2 linked regions of the Desulfocurvus vexinensis DSM 17965 genome follow. The protein of the gene in region 2 interacts with the protein of the main gene of each other region in a pairwise test. Links are inferred from orthologs where the notes say so. Each region holds a gene or a part of one and is shown on either strand. Other genes may lie near its edges. The genes, in order: clpA and G495_RS22815.

Region 1 (3,280 bases), on a different replicon or contig from region 2:
CGCCACGGCCACGGCCCTGGGCCTGGACGGCCTGCCCACCTCCGCCGCCAGCTACCACGAACTCAACCGCGCCCACCGCGCCGCCCACGGCCTGTCCGCCGACGACAGCTTCGTCTTCGGGCCCGGGGAGCCCGGCGACCCGCCCGCTGGACAAGACCCGCACAAGCCTTAACTCTTGTGCCGGACCCGAGCCCCTTTACCCCGGGGCGGTTTTCTCGTAATTGTATATCAACGCAGAGGTGTCTTCGACGCCCGGAGCCCTGGCGGCCCCGGGCGCGGACCCGAGGGAGGCCACGACGTGACGACGCCGTTTTCGCGGCCCGGCGAGCCCGGGGTGTATCTGGACGACGAGGTCCGCGAGCCCAGGAAATGCAAGGTGCTTCTGCACAACGACGACTACACGACCATGGAATTCGTCGTGCATATCCTGCGCGACGTGTTCCGCAAGACCGAGGCCGAGGCCACGGAAATCATGCTCAGGGTCCACAACGACGGGATCGGCGTATGCGGCGTCTACACCGTCGAGGTGGCGGAAACCAAGGTGGCCGTTGTGCGCCAGCGCGCGGCCCGCGAGGGCTTCCCCCTGAAATGTACCATGGAAGAGGTGTAAATGCTCTCCAAGCAGCTTGAGACAGTGCTCAGTTCCGCCGTCAAGGAAGTGAAGCGCCGCAGCCATGAATACCTGACCCTGGAACACCTGCTCTATGCGGTGCTCCTGGAGGAGAGCGGGCGCGACATCCTCGTCAATTGCGGGGTCAACGTCATCCGCCTGAAGCATCAGCTGGAGCGGTTCTTCATCGACCACATGGAAACCCTGCCCGAAGACGCCGCCGTGGACGTGGTGCAGACCCTGGGCGTGCAGCGCGTGCTCCAGCGGGCCATCTTGCAGATCCAGTCCGCCGGGCGCGACGAGGTGCGCGTGGGCGACGTGCTGGCCGCGCTGTTCGAGGAGGACGACTCCTACGCCGTGTATTTCCTGAAGTCCCACGGCGTGTCGCGCCTGGACATCCTGGAATACATCGCCCACGGCGCGGGTGGGGCCCCGGGCCCCGGCCCGGGCTGGGAGCGGCCCTCCGGCGCGCCCCTGCCGGGCCAGCCCGGCCCGGGCAAGGCCGCCGAGGCCCCCGAGGGCGGGTCCATGCTCGACCAGTTCACCGTGGACCTCTCCGCCCGCGCCCAGCGCGGCGAGATCGACCCGCTCATCGGCCGCGAGGCGGAAATCCGCCGCACGGTGCAGGTGCTTTCGCGCCGGCGCAAGAACAACCCGCTCTTCGTGGGCGACCCCGGCGTGGGCAAGACCGCCCTGGCCGAGGGCCTGGCCCTGCGCATCCACCAGGGCGACGTGCCCGAAAGTTTCAAGGACACCCGCGTCTTCTCCCTGGACATGGGCTCCCTGCTGGCGGGCACCAAGTACCGCGGCGACTTCGAGGCCCGGCTCAAGGGCGTCATCAAGGAACTGCTGGCCATCCCGGGCTCCATCCTCTTCGCCGACGAGATCCACACCATGGTCGGCGCCGGGGCCACCACCGGCGGCACCATGGACGCCTCGAACATCTTGAAGCCCGTGCTGGCCTCGGGCAAGCTGCGCTGCATCGGCTCCACGACCTACGAGGAATACAAGAACCACTTCGAGAAGGACCGCGCCCTGTCGCGCCGCTTCCAGAAGATCGACGTGGCCGAGCCCGGCGTGGCCGATACGGTGGAGATCTTGAAGGGCCTGCGGCCCTACTACGAGGAACACCACGGCGTGCACTACACCATGGGCGCCCTGCGGGCCGCCGCCGAGCTGTCGGACCGCCACCTGGCCGACCGCTACCTGCCCGACAAGGCCATCGACGTCATCGACGAGGCGGGCGCGGCCTACACCCTGCGGGCCCGGCGCCGCAAGGGCGACGCCATCCGCCCCGAGGACATCGAGGAGGTCATCGCGCGCATGGCGCGCATCCCCTCCGAGCGCATCTCCACCTCGGACCGCGAACGCCTGCGCAACCTGGACGCCGACCTGAAGGCCGTGGTCTTCGGGCAGGACGAGGCCGTGACCGCCCTGGCGCGGTCCATCAAGCGCTCGCGCGCGGGCATGCGCCCCGTGGGGCGGCCCGTGGGCAGCTTCCTGCTCGTGGGCCCCACGGGCGTGGGCAAGACCGAGCTGGCCCGCCAGCTCGCCGCCTGCCTGGGGGTCAACTTCCTGCGCTTCGACATGAGCGAGTACATGGAGAAGCACGCAGTGTCGCGGCTCATCGGCGCGCCCCCGGGCTACGTGGGCTTCGACCAGGGCGGCCTGCTCACCGACGCCGTGCGCAAGAACCCGCACACCGTTTTGCTGCTCGACGAAATCGAGAAGGCCCACCCCGACGTGTTCAACATCCTGCTCCAGGTGATGGACTACGCCACGCTCACCGACAACAACGGGCGCAAGGCCGACTTCTCCCACGTCATCGTGCTCATGACCTCCAACGCGGGGGCCTGGGAGATGAGCGGCAAGACCATGGGCTTCGGCGCCCAGGCCGGGGAGGACCGCAGCGACCTGAGCCTCAAGGCCGTGGAGAAGATCTTCTCCCCCGAGTTCCGCAACCGCCTGGACGCCGTGGTGCCCTTCCGCAACCTGACGCCGGAGGTCATGGAACGCGTGGTGGACAAGTTCATGGCCGAGCTGAACCAGCGCATGGCCGAGCGGCGCGTGCATATCCGCCTCACGGCGGGCGCCCGGGCCTGGCTGGCGCGCCAGGGCTACGACAGCCAGTTCGGCGCGCGGCCCCTGGGGCGGCTGATCCAGAAGGAAGTGGAAGACCCCCTGGCCGACGAGGTGCTCTTCGGCGCCCTGCGCTCGGGCGGCGAGGCCGTGGTGGAGGCCCCGCGACGGGGCGCGGCGGCGGACGGCGGCGCACTGCGCTTCCGCCTGCCCGGCTAGGCGCGGGGCGTCGGGGTGTTTGCGCGGCCTGCGGCGGACGGAGCGGGCGCGCGGCGGCCCGAGAGCCACGGGCCGGGCCGGGAGCGGGCGCGCGCCTGTGGCGCGCCCGGGGCCCTGGCCGGGCGTGGCGGGGACGCTGCATCGCCTTGCGGCGCCCGGGCGTGCTCCATGCGGACCCCGGGGCCGCCGGGGGGCGCGCCGTGACCATCGACTTCATTCCCCCGGGGGCGGACTGGTTCCCGGACCCGGCGCGCGCCGGGGCCGACGGCCTGCTGGCCTTCGGCGGCGACCTGGCCCCCGAGCGCCTGGTGCGGGCCTACGCCCTGGGCATCTTCCCCTGGTACGGCCCTGGCGACCCCATCCTGTGGTGGT
Region 2 (3,471 bases):
TCGATGCCGTCGATGCCCGCGGGCATGACGATGTCCATGAGCACCAGGTCCCAGCCGTTGGCGGCCGCCCCGGGCACGCCCACGCCGAGCAGTTCCAGGGCCTGGGCCGCGCTTTCGGCGTGGTGCAGGGCCTGGTGCCCGTCCGAGCGCAGGTAGAATTCGATGAGCGCGCGCACGCTCTTGGTGTCGTCCACGATGAGGATGCTCATGATGCTCCGCCGGGGCCGGGCCGCTGGGCCCGGGGCCGATGGGCCAGCCTATCATTCCCCATAGCGGATGACCACCTCGCGTAGATGTTTTTCCAGCCGCTCAAACAGGTCGGCCAGGGCGTCGGCGTCGGCGTGCACGGCGGCGGTCTCCACGGCCCGGCCCAGCTCGGTGACGGTGTCGAAGCCGTAGCCCCCGCCCGAGCCCTTGAGGCCGTGGCCCAGCACGCGCACGGTGTCCAGGTCGCCCCGGGCCAGGGCCTGGCGCATGGCGGCCAGGTCGGCGGCCGCCTCGGCCAGGAACTCCTCGACCAGGGTGCGCATGGCCGGGTCGGCCAGGACCACGGGGGCGGCCCCTGGCGCCGGGCCGCCCTGGCCGGTGTAGCGGGCCAGGGCTTCCAGGAAACGGGCCTTCTTGATGGGTTTGGTCAGGTGCCCGGTGCAGCCCGCCTGGGCGCTCTTGTGGAAGTGCTCCTCGAAGGCGTGGGCCGTGAGGGCGACCACGGGCACGGGCGCCAGGCCCAGGGCGCGCTCGTACTCGCGCATGGCGCGGGTGGCGTCGTAGCCGTCCAGCACGGGCATCTCCATGTCCATGAACACGATGTCCGGGCGCGCGGCCTGGAACAGCTCCAGGGCCTGGGCCCCGTTTTCGGCCACGGTCAGGCTGTGGGGCGTGCCCGCCAGGTAGTAGCGGATGAGCTTGCGGTTGGCGGGCTGGTCTTCGGCCAGGAGGATGGCCAGGGGCCGCAGGCCGTGGGCCGGGGCCGGGGCGGCGCCCGGGGCCGGGGCGCCGCCTTCGGCCAGGGCGCGGGCCAGCCTGGCGGGGCTGGCGGGCTTGATGGCGAAGCGGGCGAAATCCAGGCCCTGGGCACGGGCCGATTCGGGGCGCTGGTCGCTGCTGCACGCCAGCAGGACGATGTCCCGGGCCAGGCCCTGGTCGTGGATCTCGCGGGCCAGGGCAGGCGCGTCGCCCTGCGGGGCGGCGAGGTCCAGCAGGGCGGCGTCCAGCGGCGGGGCGTTGCCTGCGGCCCGCTGGTGCAGCAGGGCCCGGGCGGCGGCGGTGTCGGGGGCGGTGAGCGCCGTGGCGCCCAGGCCGTGCAGGTGCGCGGCCAGGGCGCGCAGGGCACTCGCGTTGCCCGCCACCGCCAGGGCCGTGCGCCCTTCCAGGGGCCTGGGGCGCGGCCCGGCCTCGGCCACGGCCAGCTCCAGCTCGAAGGTGAACAGCGCCCCGCCGTCGGGGGCATCGGCCAGAGTCAGGCTGCCGCCCATGAGCGCGGCGATGCGCCTGCTGATGGCCAGGCCCAGCCCGCTGCCGCCGTACAGCCGCGTGGTGGACGAATCGGCCTGGGTGAAGCTTTCGAACACGGCCTGTTTCATGGCGTCGGGGATGCCGATGCCCGTGTCGCGCACGCTCAGGCGCAAGAGGCCGGGCCGGGCCGGGTCGGGCTGATCCACGGCCAGCTCGACCTCGCCTGCGGCGGTGAATTTCAAGGCATTGGACAGCAGGTTGGAGAGCACCTGCGACAGGCGCGTGGGGTCGCCCGCCAGCAGCGGCGGCAGGCCCGGAGCCACGGCGCATATCAGCTCCAGCCCCTTTTCCCGGGCGCGTACGGCGTACATGTCGCACACGGTCTCGGCCAGGGCCGCCGGGTCGAAGGGGATGCGCTCCAGGGTCACCTGCCCGGCCTCGATCTTGGAGAAGTCGAGCACGTCGTTGATGATGCCCAGCAGGGTTTCGCCGCTGGAGCGGAAGATGTCCACGTACTGACGCTGCTCGGGGGTCAGCCCGCTGTCGGCCAGCACGTCGCTCATGCCGATGATGGAGTTGAGCGGGGTGCGGATCTCGTGGCTCATGTTGGCCAGGAATTCGCTTTTGGCGCGGTTGGCGACCTCGGCGGCCTCGCGGGCGGTGCGCACCTGGACCAGCAGGGCCTCCAGCTCGCGGGTGCGGTCTTCCACGCGCTGTTCCAGGGTGCGGTTGTAGTCCTCCAGCCTGCGCCCGGCCTCGGCCAGGCTGGCGTGCAGGCCCTCAGAGCGCCGCCGCGCGGCCAGCAGCTTGGTGATCATGGAGTTCAGGGCGTCTTCGAGCACCTTGAGCTCGTTGCGGCCCCGGGTGCCCACGTCCACGCGCAGGTGCTCCAGGTTGTCCATGTCGATCTCGCGGGCGGCGGCGGTGAGTCGGCCCAGGGGCCGCGAGAGCAGCGGGCGGCTGACCCACAGGAAGATGACCCACAGGGCGATGGTCTTGATCACCGAGTTGACCAGGATGAACATGAACCCGTACCAGACCTTGCCCAGCACCACGTAGCGGCTGGAATAGAGCGTGACCTGGCCCATGGGCACCTTCTGGCCGATCTCCTCGGAGTAGAGGATGGGCTCGGTGTGCCAGAAGAAGTCGCCGCGCGGGCCGCCCCCGGGCCCGGCCTCCTCGCCGGGCGGGCTGTCGCGGAAGGTCTCGCCCGCCGAATAGGTGCCCTGGTACTCGGTGCCCACGCGCACGCCCACCACCACCGGGCTCTCCATGAGCCCCTGGACGATGGAATTGATCTGCACGTCGTCCACGTTGTAGATGGCCGTGGCCAGACCCTGGTTGAAGATCTGGGTCATGGCCTTGAGGTCCTTGAGCACGGTGTCGCGCGTGTTGTAGTACTCCGCGGCCATGTGCACGGCGGTCAGGGCGATGGTGATGACCACGTAGACCGCGAAGACCATGGTCAGCAGCCGGGTGGCGATGGAGTCGCGGATGGGGACGAGCGGCGCGGGGGCGGGCGAGGGCTGGGGCATGGCCGGGGCTTTTCGGGCTAGTCGAAGGCGTAGGCGGGCAGGGGGAAGCCCCAGCGGTCGAAGATGGCCTGCAGGCGCCCCGCGCGGTACAGATGCTCCATGCCCCGCTCGTAGAGCTCCCGGATCTTGCGCCCGCGCTCGGTATCCTTGAGCACCGGGAAGTAGCCCCGGGCGCCCACGGGCTCGATGCGGAAGCGGGCCATGTCGAAGGGGATGGTGTTCTTGTGGATGGAATCCTCGATGAAGTTCAGGTCGTCGAGGTAGAAGTCGATACGCCCCAGGATGACCATGCCCAGGGCCGAGACCCCGGATTTCAGCTCCTTGTGCTGCATGGGCGCGGGCAGGTTGGTCAGGTCGTAGTAGCCGATGCGCCAGGCGATGGTGCGGCCCTCCAGGCTGCCTGGCACGGACCACTGCCCGATGTTCTCGCGGTTGAAGAACACGTAGTATTTGCCCTCGTACATGGGCACCCCGGCCAGCG

Evidence for each region.
Region 1: the proteins of G495_RS22815 (region 2) and clpA interact in binary tests that used the Escherichia coli proteins (3 or more experiments, as listed by UniProt). The link is inferred for Desulfocurvus vexinensis DSM 17965 from one-to-one orthologs.

Annotation. Positions count from the first base shown.
Region 1 is NZ_JAEX01000005.1:142,319-145,598, forward strand. What follows is about bases 214-3,259. They hold clpA (ATP-dependent Clp protease ATP-binding subunit ClpA), read left to right. Parts: upstream 214-610; coding sequence 611-2,908; downstream 2,909-3,259. Other genes in these bases: G495_RS0106130 (ATP-dependent Clp protease adaptor ClpS), read left to right, coding at 299-610; aat (leucyl/phenylalanyl-tRNA--protein transferase), read left to right, coding at 3,109-3,259. In the rest of the region: G495_RS17910 (class IV adenylate cyclase), read left to right, coding at 1-172; more of aat, read left to right, coding at 3,260-3,280. UniProt on the Escherichia coli protein: ATP-dependent specificity component of the ClpAP protease. It directs the protease to specific substrates. It has unfoldase activity. The primary function of the ClpA-ClpP complex appears to be the degradation of unfolded or abnormal proteins.
Region 2 is NZ_JAEX01000007.1:125,215-128,685, reverse strand. Bases 61-3,297 are described here. They hold G495_RS22815 (ATP-binding protein), read right to left. Parts: upstream 2,991-3,297; coding sequence 261-2,990; downstream 61-260. Other genes in these bases: G495_RS0108365 (substrate-binding periplasmic protein), read right to left, coding at 3,008-3,297; G495_RS0108375 (diguanylate cyclase), read right to left, coding at 61-209. In the rest of the region: more of G495_RS0108375, read right to left, coding at 1-60; more of G495_RS0108365, read right to left, coding at 3,298-3,471. UniProt on the Escherichia coli protein: Member of the two-component regulatory system UvrY/BarA involved in the regulation of carbon metabolism via the CsrA/CsrB regulatory system. Phosphorylates UvrY, probably via a four-step phosphorelay.